4 regions of the Bacillus luti genome follow, and region 1 is predicted to be linked to each of the others. Evidence: a T-box and tRNA genes for the amino acid it is inferred to sense, from the RefSeq annotation. Region 1 holds a T-box; the other regions hold tRNA genes.
What was found. The T-box of region 1 lies ahead of EUC40_RS04705 (valine--tRNA ligase). A T-box ahead of a tRNA ligase gene usually reads a tRNA of that ligase, here a tRNA-Val.
Positions count from the first base shown of each region.

Region 2: it has a tRNA-Val gene. The T-box ahead of EUC40_RS04705 (valine--tRNA ligase) is inferred to sense a tRNA for this amino acid. The anticodon was not compared.
Region 3: it has a tRNA-Val gene. The T-box ahead of EUC40_RS04705 (valine--tRNA ligase) is inferred to sense a tRNA for this amino acid. The anticodon was not compared.
Region 4: it has a tRNA-Val gene. The T-box ahead of EUC40_RS04705 (valine--tRNA ligase) is inferred to sense a tRNA for this amino acid. The anticodon was not compared.

Region 1 is NZ_CP040336.1:903,823-908,023, reverse strand. It holds gene EUC40_RS04705 (valine--tRNA ligase) at 1-2,172, opposite strand, end outside; T-box leader at 2,212-2,444, opposite strand; gene ysxE (spore coat protein YsxE) at 2,568-3,593, opposite strand; gene spoVID (stage VI sporulation protein D) at 3,653-4,201, opposite strand, start outside.
Region 2 is NZ_CP040336.1:4,961,510-4,965,710, reverse strand. It holds rRNA gene EUC40_RS25030 (23S ribosomal RNA) at 1-1,674, shown strand, start outside; rRNA gene rrf (5S ribosomal RNA) at 1,766-1,881, shown strand; tRNA gene EUC40_RS25020 (tRNA-Asn) at 1,891-1,965, shown strand; tRNA gene EUC40_RS25015 (tRNA-Thr) at 1,970-2,042, shown strand; tRNA gene EUC40_RS25010 (tRNA-Glu) at 2,067-2,141, shown strand; tRNA gene EUC40_RS25005 (tRNA-Val) at 2,147-2,222, shown strand; tRNA gene EUC40_RS25000 (tRNA-Tyr) at 2,239-2,322, shown strand; tRNA gene EUC40_RS24995 (tRNA-Gln) at 2,388-2,462, shown strand; tRNA gene EUC40_RS24990 (tRNA-Lys) at 2,468-2,543, shown strand; tRNA gene EUC40_RS24985 (tRNA-Gly) at 2,549-2,620, shown strand; tRNA gene EUC40_RS24980 (tRNA-Ala) at 2,631-2,703, shown strand; partial or broken gene EUC40_RS24975 (glycerate kinase) at 2,821-3,967, shown strand; gene rocF (arginase) at 4,177-4,201, shown strand, end outside.
Region 3 is NZ_CP040336.1:4,872,274-4,876,474, reverse strand. It holds gene EUC40_RS24545 (Tex family protein) at 1-679, shown strand, start outside; gene cmpA (cortex morphogenetic protein CmpA) at 741-854, opposite strand; gene EUC40_RS24535 (SprT family protein) at 1,056-1,520, shown strand; tRNA gene EUC40_RS24530 (tRNA-Asn) at 1,635-1,709, shown strand; tRNA gene EUC40_RS24525 (tRNA-Ser) at 1,713-1,803, shown strand; tRNA gene EUC40_RS24520 (tRNA-Glu) at 1,812-1,886, shown strand; tRNA gene EUC40_RS24515 (tRNA-Val) at 1,891-1,966, shown strand; tRNA gene EUC40_RS24510 (tRNA-Met) at 1,991-2,067, shown strand; tRNA gene EUC40_RS24505 (tRNA-Asp) at 2,070-2,145, shown strand; tRNA gene EUC40_RS24500 (tRNA-Gln) at 2,233-2,307, shown strand; tRNA gene EUC40_RS24495 (tRNA-Lys) at 2,313-2,385, shown strand; tRNA gene EUC40_RS24490 (tRNA-Leu) at 2,402-2,484, shown strand; tRNA gene EUC40_RS24485 (tRNA-Arg) at 2,583-2,659, shown strand; tRNA gene EUC40_RS24480 (tRNA-Pro) at 2,664-2,740, shown strand; tRNA gene EUC40_RS24475 (tRNA-Gly) at 2,742-2,812, shown strand; rRNA gene EUC40_RS24470 (16S ribosomal RNA) at 2,890-4,201, shown strand, end outside.
Region 4 is NZ_CP040336.1:4,585,663-4,589,863, forward strand. It holds gene EUC40_RS23175 (YebC/PmpR family DNA-binding transcriptional regulator) at 1-531, opposite strand, end outside; tRNA gene EUC40_RS23180 (tRNA-Leu) at 1,500-1,581, opposite strand; tRNA gene EUC40_RS23185 (tRNA-Cys) at 1,592-1,662, opposite strand; tRNA gene EUC40_RS23190 (tRNA-Gly) at 1,681-1,755, opposite strand; tRNA gene EUC40_RS23195 (tRNA-Gln) at 1,761-1,835, opposite strand; tRNA gene EUC40_RS23200 (tRNA-His) at 1,899-1,974, opposite strand; tRNA gene EUC40_RS23205 (tRNA-Trp) at 1,994-2,067, opposite strand; tRNA gene EUC40_RS23210 (tRNA-Tyr) at 2,075-2,158, opposite strand; tRNA gene EUC40_RS23215 (tRNA-Thr) at 2,169-2,244, opposite strand; tRNA gene EUC40_RS23220 (tRNA-Phe) at 2,263-2,338, opposite strand; tRNA gene EUC40_RS23225 (tRNA-Asp) at 2,348-2,423, opposite strand; tRNA gene EUC40_RS23230 (tRNA-Met) at 2,427-2,503, opposite strand; tRNA gene EUC40_RS23235 (tRNA-Val) at 2,528-2,603, opposite strand; tRNA gene EUC40_RS23240 (tRNA-Glu) at 2,609-2,683, opposite strand; tRNA gene EUC40_RS23245 (tRNA-Ser) at 2,701-2,792, opposite strand; tRNA gene EUC40_RS23250 (tRNA-Asn) at 2,795-2,869, opposite strand; rRNA gene rrf (5S ribosomal RNA) at 2,878-2,993, opposite strand; rRNA gene EUC40_RS23260 (23S ribosomal RNA) at 3,094-4,201, opposite strand, start outside.

The DNA.
Region 1 (4,201 bases):
CGCTTCTGTATCTTGTAAATCTTCGCGAACTGTTGGCCACGCTGCTACTGTAATAGATTCGCCTTCGTGCGGTAAATGTTGCCAAATCTTCTCAGTTACGAATGGCATGAATGGGTGTAATAGACGCATTGTTTGGTCTAATACGTAAGCTAAAATCGAACGAGTTGTTTTCTTAGCTGCTTCATCTTCACCGTATAATGGAAGTTTCGCCATTTCAATGTACCAGTCACAGAAATCATCCCAAATGAAGTTGTATAATGAACGACCAGCTTCACCGAACTCATATTTATCCATGTTACGTGTTACACTTTCGATTGTTTCGTTTAAGCGAGTTAAAATCCACTTATCTGCAACTGATTTTTCACCAGTTAAATCGATTTCTTCATACTTCATATCATCCATGTTCATTAATACGAAACGTGATGCGTTCCAAATTTTATTAATGAAGTTCCAAGTGGATTCTACTTTTTCCATGCTGAAACGTAAATCTTGCCCTGGTGCGCTTCCTGTTGATAAGAAGTAACGCATTGCATCTGCACCGTACTTCTTGATAACATCCATCGGGTCGATACCGTTACCAAGAGATTTACTCATTTTACGTCCTTGCTCATCACGAACTAAACCGTGAATTAACACATCTTTAAATGGACGCTCGCCTGTAAACTCTAAACCTTGGAAAATCATACGAGATACCCAGAAGAAGATGATGTCATAACCAGTTACTAATGCATCTGTTGAATAGTAACGTTTAAAGTCTGCTGAATCTTCATCCGGCCAACCAAGTGTTGAGAACGGCCATAGCGCTGAGCTGAACCATGTATCAAGTACATCATTATCTTGATTCCAGTTTTCAAGATCTGCTGGCGCTTCTGTACCTACGTATACTTCACCAGTTTCTTTATGGTACCAAGCTGGAATACGGTGTCCCCACCATAACTGACGAGAAATACACCAGTCATGAATGTTTTCCATCCAGCGTAAGTATGTGTTTTCAAAACGCTCTGGTACGAATGTTACTTTTTCTTCTTCTTTTTGTTGTAACTCTACTGCTTTTTCAGCAAGTGGAGCCATTTTTACGAACCATTGTGTTGATAAGTAAGGCTCAACAACTGCACCGCTACGCTCACTATGACCTACTGAATGCATATGAGGCTCGATTTCTACTAATACGCCAGCCTCTTGTAAGTCTTTCACTAATTCTTTACGGCATTCGAAACGATCCATACCATTATACTTACCAGCTTTTTCATTCATCGTTCCATCTTCGTTCATTACTAAGATGCGTGGTAAGTCATGACGGTTACCTACTTCAAAGTCATTCGGATCATGAGCTGGTGTAATTTTTACAACACCTGTTCCGAAGTCTTTTTCTACGTACTCATCAGCGATAATCGGAATCTCACGGCCTACGATTGGAAGTGTAACTGTTTTTCCGATTAAGTGTTTGTAACGATCATCTTCTGGATGAACTGCTACTGCTGTATCACCAAGCATCGTTTCTGGACGAGTCGTTGCAAGACGAATATGACCAGAACCATCTGTTAACGGATAGTTCATATGGTAGAATGCACCTTGAACTTCTTTATGAATTACTTCAATATCAGAAAGTGCTGTACGTGTTGCTGGATCCCAGTTGATAATATACTCACCACGGTAAATTAAGCCTTTTTCGTATAATTGAACGAATACTTTATTAACCGCATCAGATAAACCTTCGTCTAATGTGAAACGTTCGCGAGAATAGTCTAGTCCTAAACCAACTTTCCCCCATTGTTGACGAATGTGAGACGCGTATTCTTCTTTCCATTCCCAAGCTTTTTCAAGGAATTTCTCACGGCCAAGATCGTAACGTGAAATACCTTCTTCACGAAGTTTTCCTTCTACTTTCGCTTGTGTTGCGATACCCGCATGGTCCATTCCCGGAAGCCACAATACATCGTAACCTTGCATACGCTTCGTACGAGTTAAAATATCTTGAAGAGTCGTATCCCAAGCATGACCTAAGTGTAACTTACCTGTTACGTTTGGAGGTGGAATTACAATTGTGTATGGTTGTTTCTTCTCATCTCCTGTTGCTTCAAAATATTTGCCTTCAAGCCACCATTGGTACAGGCCTTCTTCAACGGACATATGATCATATTTAGTTGGTAAATTCTTTTCCGTGTTTGACATTATTTTCCCTCCTTAAAATAAAAAATGTCCCTCATCCAAAAAAAGGACGAGGGACATCGCGGTACCACCTTTATTTACAAACAAATCCAGGAATTTGCTTATACTCTTAATTTGATAACGGACAAATCCGTCTTTTCCTAATGAGAACTATTCCGTTCAGAAAAGATGCTCCAGGGCTACCTTCTAACATAACTATCTAGAGAATCTCCCAGCTAATGATTCTCCTCTCTGAAGACGTTTCTTGTTATACTCTTCCCCTTCAATGCATTTATATGATTGTTAATTATTATATACAATAGTGTAAAAAACGAAACCTTATTCGTCAAGATAAATTTAAGACTACAGCTTTTTGAGTAAAAAAAAAGAAGATAAGTAGCATCCTCTACTCATCTTCTTTATCCGTTCCCTTGCTGGGCAGCTTGTAATTGTGACAGGAAATATTCTATATTGCTAACGAGCCAATGCGATTGTTGCAAACTCTTTACTCCGCGAATTTCATTTTCCTCATTGCGATTCTCTCTTCTTTTCTTATAAGACTGGATTTGCCGAATAAATTGCGATGGATACGTCATATAAGCAAACATGAGAAGTTGCTCTTCTTTCGTAAACGGGAAGTTTTTTTGATACATTTGATACCATTCAAACCGATCATTTCGCGCAATTGGATATGTGTTTAAAGACCGAGAATAAAAGCCTACAATATCTTGCACAGGCGTTGCAAATTTCGATTTTTCTAAACTAATAAAATAGCCATTCCGCTCATAGTCAAATAAAAAATGATTCAGTGACACGTTACCATGTACAAACGTAATGCGTGTTTTTTCTTTTTCTTTCATCGCATCGTTCCACTCATTTAATTGCTTCGTTGCAAATTCCCGCGCCCTCATTACATGATGATAGTACGTACAATATTGTAATTCAAACGGAGACATATACCACTTCGCTTCAGACTCTACAAGAAACTCTTCTAACATCTCACCATCATTTTCCCACCGATCAGATATATTCGTATAATGCTTTTCTAAATCCTCTTCTGTATACGTTTCTTCTTTTACCGTTTTTTGATGCAACATCCCAAGTGTCTGAAACATTTTATGGTATTGATCATTATCCTCGCCGTTTCCTTCCGCACGCTCTAACCAAGGCATTAAATAATAATTATACGTCCCGTCACTTAAAATATAATTTCCATCCGTCGCATGGTATATAGGTACATAATTTGAAAAACCTTTCTCTTTCAAATATTGAATATGATGCAGAAAATTATTTCGCGCTAATTTTCTATCTTCTATTTTTTTCAAAGCATATGGACCTTGATTCGTGTAAATTTTCGTTACACTTCCGTGTTCTTCCATGTGCTGCGTATCCAATCGATACTGCCTTACAATGGGTTCATAGCGATTTCGTAATTCAATATCCATACGAATTACCCTTTCTATTCAAAGCATAACCTCTAGGAAAACAAGGGGAAACTCCCCCCTTATTTCGCCTTCGCTCTTGAAACGGGAATATAAATAATTTGTCCCTCAGTTAAATAGATATCTTCTGTTTGATTGACACGGTACAAGTTCTGTACTGACGTTTCATAACGTTCTGCAACAGATTCGATCGTATCTCCTTCTTGCACAAAATACATTCTTAACTTTGTAAATTCCTCTTCTGGTTCTTTCGTAAATAATTTCGTTAAATAAAGCGCATTTTCATCTCTCTGTGAGTACACTTCTTCTTGTTCTTCCTGCTTTTTCGCTTTTTCTTTCTTGAAATCTTTTCGTCCGAACAATTCAAATTGCGGCGTTATTTCTTTCTCCTCTTCACGCCCTGCAAATTCATGTTCTTCTATTTCCTCTTCCTCTACTTCTTGCTCTTTTCTTTCTTCTAGTTGGAACGGTTCAAATGCATAATCTTCCCACTCATCTGATTCCTTATAAGCTGGTTCCTCTACATGCGGCGCAGGTCTATTTTCATCCTCTTGTGCTGCATCTTCTTCTAACTCCGCATACACCGTTTCTTCTTCTTCTTCATCCTCGAT
Region 2 (4,201 bases), 1.1 Mb from region 1:
GGACAGTGAAGTCAGACCGTAAGGACTGGTGGAGTGCTTAGAAGTGAGAATGCCGGTATGAGTAGCGAAAGACGGGTGAGAATCCCGTCCACCGAATGCCTAAGGTTTCCTGAGGAAGGCTCGTCCGCTCAGGGTTAGTCAGGACCTAAGCCGAGGCCGACAGGCGTAGGCGATGGACAACAGGTTGATATTCCTGTACCACCTCTTTATCGTTTGAGCAATGGAGGGACGCAGAAGGATAGAAGAAGCGTGCGATTGGTTGTGCACGTCCAAGCAGTTAGGCTGATAAGTAGGCAAATCCGCTTATCGTGAAGGCTGAGCTGTGATGGGGAAGCTCCTTATGGAGCGAAGTCTTTGATTCCCCGCTGCCAAGAAAAGCTTCTAGCGAGATAAAAGGTGCCTGTACCGCAAACCGACACAGGTAGGCGAGGAGAGAATCCTAAGGTGTGCGAGAGAACTCTGGTTAAGGAACTCGGCAAAATGACCCCGTAACTTCGGGAGAAGGGGTGCTTTCTTAACGGAAAGCCGCAGTGAATAGGCCCAAGCGACTGTTTAGCAAAAACACAGCTCTCTGCGAAGCCGTAAGGCGAAGTATAGGGGGTGACACCTGCCCGGTGCTGGAAGGTTAAGGAGAGGGGTTAGCGTAAGCGAAGCTCTGAACTGAAGCCCCAGTAAACGGCGGCCGTAACTATAACGGTCCTAAGGTAGCGAAATTCCTTGTCGGGTAAGTTCCGACCCGCACGAAAGGTGTAACGATTTGGGCACTGTCTCAACCAGAGACTCGGTGAAATTATAGTACCTGTGAAGATGCAGGTTACCCGCGACAGGACGGAAAGACCCCGTGGAGCTTTACTGTAGCCTGATATTGAATTTTGGTACAGTTTGTACAGGATAGGCGGGAGCCATTGAAACCGGAGCGCTAGCTTCGGTGGAGGCGCTGGTGGGATACCGCCCTGACTGTATTGAAATTCTAACCTACGGGTCTTATCGACCCGGGAGACAGTGTCAGGTGGGCAGTTTGACTGGGGCGGTCGCCTCCTAAAGTGTAACGGAGGCGCCCAAAGGTTCCCTCAGAATGGTTGGAAATCATTCGTAGAGTGCAAAGGCATAAGGGAGCTTGACTGCGAGACCTACAAGTCGAGCAGGGACGAAAGTCGGGCTTAGTGATCCGGTGGTTCCGCATGGAAGGGCCATCGCTCAACGGATAAAAGCTACCCCGGGGATAACAGGCTTATCTCCCCCAAGAGTCCACATCGACGGGGAGGTTTGGCACCTCGATGTCGGCTCATCGCATCCTGGGGCTGTAGTCGGTCCCAAGGGTTGGGCTGTTCGCCCATTAAAGCGGTACGCGAGCTGGGTTCAGAACGTCGTGAGACAGTTCGGTCCCTATCCGTCGTGGGCGTAGGAAATTTGAGAGGAGCTGTCCTTAGTACGAGAGGACCGGGATGGACGCACCGCTGGTGTACCAGTTGTTCTGCCAAGGGCATAGCTGGGTAGCTATGTGCGGAAGGGATAAGTGCTGAAAGCATCTAAGCATGAAGCCCCCCTCAAGATGAGATTTCCCATAGCGTAAGCTAGTAAGATCCCTGAAAGATGATCAGGTTGATAGGTTCGAGGTGGAAGCATGGTGACATGTGGAGCTGACGAATACTAATAGATCGAGGACTTAACCATATAATATGTAGCAAATGTTATCTAGTTTTGAAGGAATATATGTTTAAATTTCTTCTTGACATTTCCTTGGAAATGTTGATAATGATAAAAGTCTGGTAATGATGGCAGAGAGGTCACACCCGTTCCCATACCGAACACGGAAGTTAAGCTCTCTAGCGCCGATGGTAGTTGGGACCTTGTCCCTGTGAGAGTAGGACGTTGCCAGGCTAATATTATTCCGCAGTAGCTCAGTGGTAGAGCTATCGGCTGTTAACCGATCGGTCGTAGGTTCGAGTCCTACCTGCGGAGCCATTATGCTTCCATAGCTCAGCTGGTAGAGCACTTCCATGGTAAGGAAGAGGTCACCGGTTCAAGCCCGGTTGGAAGCTTGGGAATAGGTTTAAAACTTTTTTGGCCCGTTGGTCAAGTGGTTAAGACACCGCCCTTTCACGGCGGTAACACGGGTTCGAATCCCGTACGGGTCACCACTTTTGGAGGATTAGCTCAGCTGGGAGAGCACCTGCCTTACAAGCAGGGGGTCGGCGGTTCGATCCCGTCATCCTCCACCATATATATTTAAATGTCGGAGGGGTAGCGAAGTGGCTAAACGCGGCGGACTGTAAATCCGCTCCTTCGGGTTCGGCAGTTCGAATCTGCCCCCCTCCACCATTTTCTTTAAAATAACCTGAGAGGGTTTATTTTTTTGAAAAGATAACCATACTAGTAAATATTAATGGGCTATAGCCAAGCGGTAAGGCAACGGACTTTGACTCCGTCATGCGCTGGTTCGAATCCAGCTAGCCCAGCCATTTACGAGCCATTAGCTCAGTTGGTAGAGCATCTGACTTTTAATCAGAGGGTCGAAGGTTCGAGTCCTTCATGGCTCACCATTTTCGCGGAAGTAGTTCAGTGGTAGAATACAACCTTGCCAAGGTTGGGGTCGCGGGTTCGAATCCCGTCTTCCGCTTAATTACTAAGGGGCCTTAGCTCAGCTGGGAGAGCGCCTGCCTTGCACGCAGGAGGTCAGCGGTTCGATCCCGCTAGGCTCCATCTAAATAGAGAAAGCTTACATCATATGATGTAAGCTTTTTTTGTGTTTAAAAAGACAACCTTCGTATTTGTCGTTTACAATGAAGAAAATGTAAAAATAAAGGGTGAGGGATAATTGTGAAAGTTGTCATTGCATCTGATTCATATAAAGAAAGCTTAAAAGCTATTGAAGTATGTGAGGCCATTGAAAGAGGTTTTAGAGAAATTTTTCCTAAAGCAGAGTATGTAAAAATGCCAATTGGAGATGGAGGAGAAGGAACGGTTGATTCACTTGTGGATGCTACAGGGGGAAGAATTATATCACTTCATGTGACAGGACCGCTTAGAGAACGTGTACAAGCCTTTTACGGTATGTCTAAGGATAATAAAACAGCGTTTATTGAAATGGCAGCAGCATCAGGATTACAACACGTTCCGATTGAAAAAAGAAATCCACTTATTACAACGACAAAAGGGACAGGAGAACTTATATTTACATGCGCTAGAACAAGGGGCTGAGCATATTATTTTGGGGCTCGGAGGAAGTGCGACAAATGATGGTGGAGCAGGTATGTTGTCCGCTTTGGGAGTCAGGTTTATAAATGGAGAGGGGGAAGTTATAGAGCCATCTGGAGGAACATTACATTCGATTGCAACAATTGATTTTTCGCGAATGGATTCACGTTTAACACATATAAAGATAGAAGCGGCATGTGATGTAGACAATCCGTTAGTTGGAATAAGGGGAGCATCTTTCGTATTTGGGAGGCAAAAGGGTGCGAATCTAGAGATGATGAAAGAGCTAGATGAGAATTTAAAGCATTATGCGAATATCCTTAAACAATACTTATCTTGCGACGTATCTAAAATGGCTGGTGCAGGAGCTGCAGGAGGAATGGGAGCAGCTGTTATTGCAGTGTTAAAGGGAAACTTGCGGAGGGGAATTGAAATTGTATTAGATTATACAAACTTTGATAAGCATATAGAAGGTGCGGATTTAATTATAACTGGTGAAGGTAGAATAGATGAACAAACAGCATATGGAAAGGCCCCTGTAGGTGTTGCGGAGCGCGCGAAACATTTTCATATTCCTGTGATTGCTATTGGAGGATCTGTATCTCCGAATTATTCGGCAGTTTACGAAAAAGGAATCGATGCAGTATTTAGTGTTACATCGAGTCCGATGACATTAGAAAAAGCATATAAAGTAGCAGAAGAGAATATCGAAATGACAGTGAAGAATATTGCAGCAGTGTGGAAAATAGCATCGAAAAAACACTTCTAAATGTAGGAGTGTTTTTTATTATTATTTAATAATAGTAATGGTAGTTGTTTCACTAAGTTAATTTTATACATATAATAGTCTTAAAATTTGGATTCTTCCTTCAGTATAAGTGAATAAAATGTATATCCATGCAGAAAAATGTTGAGTTGAGTCAGACTATATAAAAGATTTAAAATATTTAGTGAAGGCATAAAAGGGGGATACTATCTATGAAAAAAGAAATCTCGGTTATTG
Region 3 (4,201 bases), 1.2 Mb from region 1:
TTCAGTTGCATTATTACAATATGTTTCTGGTTTATCGAAAACTGTTGCGAAAAATATTGTGGCAAAGAGAGAAGAAGATGGGAAATTTACGAAACGCACGGAATTAAAGAAAATCCCGCGCTTAGGTGCAAAGACGTACGAACAATGTATAGGTTTCTTACGTATATTAGAAGGGGCGAATCCATTAGATCGAACAGGAATTCATCCAGAACAATATAAAAATGTTGAATTGTTATTGAAGAGTTTAGGTTTATCAAAAGATGATGTAGGACAATTGCATTTACAAAAGAGCTTAGAAGAAGTAGAGATTTCTAAGTTGTCTCAAGAAACGGGAGTTGGGGAACCGACATTAGTGGATATTATAGATGCGCTTATTAGTCCAGAGCGAGACATGAGAGATGAGTTGCCTAAACCACTTCTGAAAAAAGGGATTTTGAAATTAGAAGATTTAAAACGTGGTATGGAACTAGAAGGAACCGTTCGTAACGTTGTTGATTTTGGTGCTTTTGTTGATGTTGGTGTAAAGCAAGATGGTTTAGTACATATTTCTAAGCTAAGTACACAATATGTGAAGCATCCGTTAGATATTGTATCTGTCGGGCAAATTGTAAAGGTATGGGTCGATGATATTGATACAAAAAAAGGTCGTGTCGCATTATCCATGTTGCCGATTGAATAATAAGAGAAGAGAGCAGATGAAACTGCTCTTTTTTTTATTGGGTAAGAAGTATAATGGATTATTAGCTTTGATGGATTTTGCTATAATAAAACCAGCATTCATTTAGTAATTTAATTTGATACCGGTTTTTTTCGAAATATGCACGTTGCATCTGTTTTTTTAGCCATGTGGGCATAGGAATCCCTCCTTGTTTAATCCTACTCTCAAAAATCTTCCCTTTTCGCTAAGGTACTATTGATGAGAGGTTGGTGAGTGGATTTCTATTCATATTGTATTGTTAGAAACCACGCTTCTTGAATGAGGATGGGTATATGTACTATTTAATATATGTATAAGAAGGGAGAAAAGTGTAAAAATATTTTTTTGTTTAGGAGGAATGAGAATGGATGAGCGAGAAATCCAACAGCTAGTAGAGGAAGTGTCGTTAAGATACTTTGGTATGCCGTTCTTACATAAAGCGATGTTTAATAATAGATTACGTACAACTGGTGGGCGTTATCTGTTGAAGAGCCACAATATCGAACTGAATTATCAATATTATAAAATGTATGGTAAAGAAGAGTTAGTCGGGATTGTTAAACATGAACTTTGTCATTATCACTTACATATTGCAGGAAGAGGGTATAAGCACCGGGATAGAGATTTTCGTGAATTGTTAAAAGAAGTCGGTGCACCACGTTTTTGTAAACGAATGATTAATGAAGAGAAGGAACAGAAGGTTTATGTGTATGAATGTGTGGAGTGCTCATTTCAATATGTAAGGAGACGTCAAATAAATACAAAAAGATATGTCTGTGGAAAATGTAAAGGGAAACTAATTCTGATAAAGAAAACATCTTGACAGTGAAAACGCAATCCAGTATATTATAAACATGTCACGTTTGTACAAGATGTTGTGAAAAAACTTCTTGACTTACGATGATAAGTTTTATAAGATACAAATTGTCTTTATTATTCCGCAGTAGCTCAGTGGTAGAGCTATCGGCTGTTAACCGATCGGTCGTAGGTTCGAGTCCTACCTGCGGAGCCATACAGAGAAGTACCCAAGTGGCTCAAGGGGCTCCCCTGCTAAGGGAGTAGATCGCTAACGCGGTGCGAGGGTTCGAATCCCTTCTTCTCTGCCATTCATATTGGCCCGTTGGTCAAGTGGTTAAGACACCGCCCTTTCACGGCGGTAACACGGGTTCGAATCCCGTACGGGTCACCACTTCGGAGGATTAGCTCAGCTGGGAGAGCACCTGCCTTACAAGCAGGGGGTCGGCGGTTCGATCCCGTCATCCTCCACCATATAAAATATATAAGTGATATCATCGCGGGGTGGAGCAGCACGGTAGCTCGTCGGGCTCATAACCCGAAGGTCGCAGGTTCAAATCCTGTCCCCGCAACCAATGGTCCCGTGGTGTAGTGGTTAACATGCCTGCCTGTCACGCAGGAGATCGCCGGTTCGACCCCGGTCGGGACCGCCATTTTAACTTCTGCTAATTGGCAGTTGTTTTTTATTGGTCATTATGGTACAATAACATTTGTCTTTGAAAAGAAGATAATTATTTCGATGGGCTATAGCCAAGCGGTAAGGCAACGGACTTTGACTCCGTCATGCGCTGGTTCGAATCCAGCTAGCCCAGCCATTTACGAGCCATTAGCTCAGTTGGTAGAGCATCTGACTTTTAATCAGAGGGTCGAAGGTTCGAGTCCTTCATGGCTCACTTTTGTTTTTTCCGCGCGGTCGTGGCGGAACGGCAGACGCGCTAGGTTGAGGGCCTAGTGGGGGAAACCCCGTGGAGGTTCAAGTCCTCTCGGCCGCATCAAAAAATCTTTTTAAAAAAGTACTTGCATTTAAAAATGTAGTATGATAAGATAATTGAGTCGCCAAAATACAACGACGAAAAAACATCATGAATAAGCGCCCGTAGCTCAATTGGATAGAGCGTTTGACTACGGATCAAGAGGTTAGGGGTTCGACTCCTCTCGGGCGCGCCAATTACGGGAAGTGGCTCAGCTTGGTAGAGCACCTGGTTTGGGACCAGGGGGTCGCAGGTTCAAATCCTGTCTTCCCGACCACGCGGGTGTAGTTTAGTGGTAAAACAAGAGCCTTCCAAGCTCTGGTCGAGAGTTCGATTCTCTTCACCCGCTTTTAGTTCTTTGAAAACTGAACGAAACAAACAACGTGAAACGTCAATTTTTATTTTTAGATGCTAGACAAACTAACTTTATTGGAGAGTTTGATCCTGGCTCAGGATGAACGCTGGCGGCGTGCCTAATACATGCAAGTCGAGCGAATGGATTAAGAGCTTGCTCTTATGAAGTTAGCGGCGGACGGGTGAGTAACACGTGGGTAACCTGCCCATAAGACTGGGATAACTCCGGGAAACCGGGGCTAATACCGGATAACATTTTGAACTGCATGGTTCGAAATTGAAAGGCGGCTTCGGCTGTCACTTATGGATGGACCCGCGTCGCATTAGCTAGTTGGTGAGGTAACGGCTCACCAAGGCAACGATGCGTAGCCGACCTGAGAGGGTGATCGGCCACACTGGGACTGAGACACGGCCCAGACTCCTACGGGAGGCAGCAGTAGGGAATCTTCCGCAATGGACGAAAGTCTGACGGAGCAACGCCGCGTGAGTGATGAAGGCTTTCGGGTCGTAAAACTCTGTTGTTAGGGAAGAACAAGTGCTAGTTGAATAAGCTGGCACCTTGACGGTACCTAACCAGAAAGCCACGGCTAACTACGTGCCAGCAGCCGCGGTAATACGTAGGTGGCAAGCGTTATCCGGAATTATTGGGCGTAAAGCGCGCGCAGGTGGTTTCTTAAGTCTGATGTGAAAGCCCACGGCTCAACCGTGGAGGGTCATTGGAAACTGGGAGACTTGAGTGCAGAAGAGGAAAGTGGAATTCCATGTGTAGCGGTGAAATGCGTAGAGATATGGAGGAACACCAGTGGCGAAGGCGACTTTCTGGTCTGTAACTGACACTGAGGCGCGAAAGCGTGGGGAGCAAACAGGATTAGATACCCTGGTAGTCCACGCCGTAAACGATGAGTGCTAAGTGTTAGAGGGTTTCCGCCCTTTAGTGCTGAAGTTAACGCATTAAGCACTCCGCCTGGGGAGTACGGCCGCAAGGCTGAAACTCAAAGGAATTGACGGGGGCCCGCACAAGCGGTGGAGCATGTGGTTTAATTCGAAGCAACGCGAAGAACCTTACCAGGTCTTGACATCCTCTGAAAACCCTAGAGATAGGGCTTCTCCTTCGGGAGCAGAGTGACAGGTGGTGCATGGTTGTCGTCAGCTCGTGTCGTGAGATGTTGGGTTAAGTCCCGCAACGAGCGCAACCCTTGATCTTAGTTGCCATCATTAAGTTGGGCACTCTAAGGTGACTGCCGGTGACAAACCGGAGGAAGGTGGGGATGACGTCAAATCATCATGCCCCTTATGACCTGGGCTACACACGTGCTACAATGGACGGTACAAAGAGCTGCAAGACCGCGAGGTGGAGCTAATCTCATAAAACCGTTCTCAGTTC
Region 4 (4,201 bases), 1.5 Mb from region 1:
GAATTGATCAGGTTCAGCATACACGATAACAGCATCTTCTTCTTCTAGAATGTCACGTGCATCCACATCTGCTTCCATTAAAATTTCAAGAACTTCGTCTGATGTTTTACCTTCAAGACCGATAACAGCTGTCGCATCAAACATGTATGCTACAGAACCGTTTACGCCCATGTTACCACTGTTTTTGCTAAATGCAGCTCGTACATCTGCAGCAGTACGGTTTACGTTATTTGTTAACGTATCTACAATTACCATAGATCCATTTGGTCCAAAGCCTTCGTAACGAAGCTCGTCATAATTTTCTTCTGAGCCGCCTTTTGCTTTTTCAACCGCACGATCAATAATTGTTCTTGGTACATTGTATGTTTTCGCACGCTCTAATACGACTCTAAGCGCTTGGTTTGATTCTGGATCTGGCTCGCCTTGTTTTGCTGCCACATAAATTTCGCGTCCAAATTTCGCATATATACGGCTTGTATTTGCATCTTTTGATGCTTTTTTTTCTTTAATGTTGTTCCATTTACGGCCCATACTTTCCACTCTCTTTCCGGTTTTAAATCTACATAAAGATATTAATATGAAATATAATGCGTATTCAACACATTTTTAAAAGAAATATAAAAAGTTCATTTTTGATTCATATTACAGACATAATATAAATCACTATCATTTTGTTCTTTCGACAAGTTATATTATACATGAATTCCTACATTTATTACGAATTTTAGAATCACATAGCATAATTTAGCAAAAAGACTTTAATATTTCTGTTAGAGTCTTTTTGCATCGCGGGTACCAATGGTCGGGGGCAAACCGATATTCCCGAAAGAATACGAGTTTGAGTCGGTTATAGGATTGAATTCTCAGTTCAACCCATCAGAAACATCGATATATACGTTCTTGAACATTCAATTTTAATTTAAACAACGTTATCACATACGACTATCTTATAAACGAATATATTTCGTTTATAAGGGTTCATTAAGTTGAGTAGTTCGACATAAAACGAGCTTCTTCCTTTTTATAATATGTAACATATTATTGCCCTTACAAAAAACAATACGATATACAAGAGAGTGTTTACACTTTATCTATTATATTTCTTATATAATCAGGATATTTATTCAAATTATGCACTATATCACTTACAAATTTTTCTAATCTGACTATTCTATAGTCACTTATACGTATGATTATATTATTAGCTCGTAAAACAAATTTAGGAATTGAACCCGTTTTATCCTGATGTAAGTAAGAGCAGCTGGCGAATTGAGGATTATTATAATTAGGATATAAATAAAAATTCATTAAGGTAAGTATCCATCCATTTCAATTATATCCTCCTGCAAGTGTTAAAAGTTATTTTTCAACATAATCAATACCATGTGTATTGATTCTTATACCATATATTCCATCTTTAAATATAGAGCGATCTTCTAAGAATACGAAAAAACGGCTCCTACTGAACGTAAGAGCCGTTTAAATCAACGTTTGTTTGATACCGATGGTCGGGGTCGAACCGACACTCCCGAAGGAACACGATTTTGAGTCGTGCGCGTCTGCCAATTCCGCCACATCGGCACAAAAGAAAAGGCGGCAACCGGATTTGAACCGGTGATAAAGGTTTTGCAGACCTCTGCCTTACCACTTGGCTATGCCGCCATATGAAATTAATTTTATTGGAGCGGAAGACGGGATTCGAACCCGCGACCCCAACCTTGGCAAGGTTGTATTCTACCACTGAACTACTTCCGCAAAAATGGCTGGGCTAGCTGGATTCGAACCAGCGCATGACGGAGTCAAAGTCCGTTGCCTTACCGCTTGGCTATAGCCCATTGATTTCTTAATTAATTATATGTAAGTATCCATTATATTATTTGTCATTTTTAAAATAAAAATGGGGCGACTGATGGGAATCGAACCCACGAATGCCGGAGCCACAATCCGGTGCGTTAACCACTTCGCCACAACCGCCATGTTGTGTAAATATATTTGGCAGGGGCAGTAGGAATCGAACCCACACTGGAGGTTTTGGAGACCTCAGTTCTACCTTTAAACTATGCCCCTATGTAAATGGTGGAGGGGGGCAGATTCGAACTGCCGAACCCGAAGGAGCGGATTTACAGTCCGCCGCGTTTAGCCACTTCGCTACCCCTCCGAAACTTACATGGTGCCGGCTAGAGGACTTGAACCCCCAACCTACTGATTACAAGTCAGTTGCTCTACCAATTGAGCTAAGCCGGCGTATTTTATTAAAATAAATGGTGGCTCGGGACGGAATCGAACCGCCGACACGAGGATTTTCAGTCCTCTGCTCTACCGACTGAGCTACCGAGCCTTATTAAAATGGCGGTCCCGACCGGGGTCGAACCGGCGATCTCCTGCGTGACAGGCAGGCATGTTAACCACTACACCACGGGACCATTTGGTTGCGGGGACAGGATTTGAACCTGCGACCTTCGGGTTATGAGCCCGACGAGCTACCGTGCTGCTCCACCCCGCGATAATATTATTCATATAAGTTATATGGTGGAGGATGACGGGATCGAACCGCCGACCCCCTGCTTGTAAGGCAGGTGCTCTCCCAGCTGAGCTAATCCTCCAAAAGTGGTGACCCGTACGGGATTCGAACCCGTGTTACCGCCGTGAAAGGGCGGTGTCTTAACCACTTGACCAACGGGCCAAATATTATAAATCCTATGGCGGAGAGCAAGGGATTCGAACCCTTGATACGCTTGTGACGTATACACGATTTCCAATCGTGCTCCTTCGGCCAACTCGGACAGCTCTCCAATGGCTCCGCAGGTAGGAATCGAACCTACGACCGATCGGTTAACAGCCGATAGCTCTACCGCTGAGCTACTGCGGAATAATATTGCCTGGCAACGTCCTACTCTCACAGGGACAAGGTCCCAACTACCATCGGCGCTAGAGAGCTTAACTTCCGTGTTCGGTATGGGAACGGGTGTGACCTCTCTGCCATCATTACCAGACATTATTCTTTTGAGACAATCATTATTATAACTGATTCACTTTAAAAGTCAACAAGTTTTTTATGTTCTCTCAAAACTAGATAACATTGCTTCATATTATATGGTTAAGTCCTCGATCTATTAGTATTCGTCAGCTCCACATGTCACCATGCTTCCACCTCGAACCTATCAACCTGATCATCTTTCAGGGATCTTACTAGCTTACGCTATGGGAAATCTCATCTTGAGGGGGGCTTCATGCTTAGATGCTTTCAGCACTTATCCCTTCCGCACATAGCTACCCAGCTATGCCCTTGGCAGAACAACTGGTACACCAGCGGTGCGTCCATCCCGGTCCTCTCGTACTAAGGACAGCTCCTCTCAAATTTCCTACGCCCACGACGGATAGGGACCGAACTGTCTCACGACGTTCTGAACCCAGCTCGCGTACCGCTTTAATGGGCGAACAGCCCAACCCTTGGGACCGACTACAGCCCCAGGATGCGATGAGCCGACATCGAGGTGCCAAACCTCCCCGTCGATGTGGACTCTTGGGGGAGATAAGCCTGTTATCCCCGGGGTAGCTTTTATCCGTTGAGCGATGGCCCTTCCATGCGGAACCACCGGATCACTAAGCCCGACTTTCGTCCCTGCTCGACTTGTAGGTCTCGCAGTCAAGCTCCCTTATGCCTTTGCACTCTACGAATGATTTCCAACCATTCTGAGGGAACCTTTGGGCGCCTCCGTTACACTTTAGGAGGCGACCGCCCCAGTCAAACTGCCCACCTGACACTGTCTCCCGGGTCGATAAGACCCGTAGGTTAGAATTTCAATACAGTCAGGGCGGTATCCCACCAGCGCCTCCACCGAAGCTAGCGCTCCGGTTTCAATGGCTCCCGCCTATCCTGTACAAACTGTACCAAAATTCAATATCAGGCTACAGTAAAGCTCCACGGGGTCTTTCCGTCCTGTCGCGGGTAACCTGCATCTTCACAGGTACTATAATTTCACCGAGTCTCTGGTTGAGACAGTGCCCAAATCGTTACACCTTTCGTGCGGGTCGGAACTTACCCGACAAGGAATTTCGCTACCTTAGGACCGTTATAGTTACGGCCGCCGTTTACTGGGGCTTCAGTTCAGAGCTTCGCTTACGCTAACCCCTCTCCTTAACCTTCCAGCACCGGGCAGGTGTCACCCCCTATACTTCGCCTTACGGCTTCGCAGAGAGC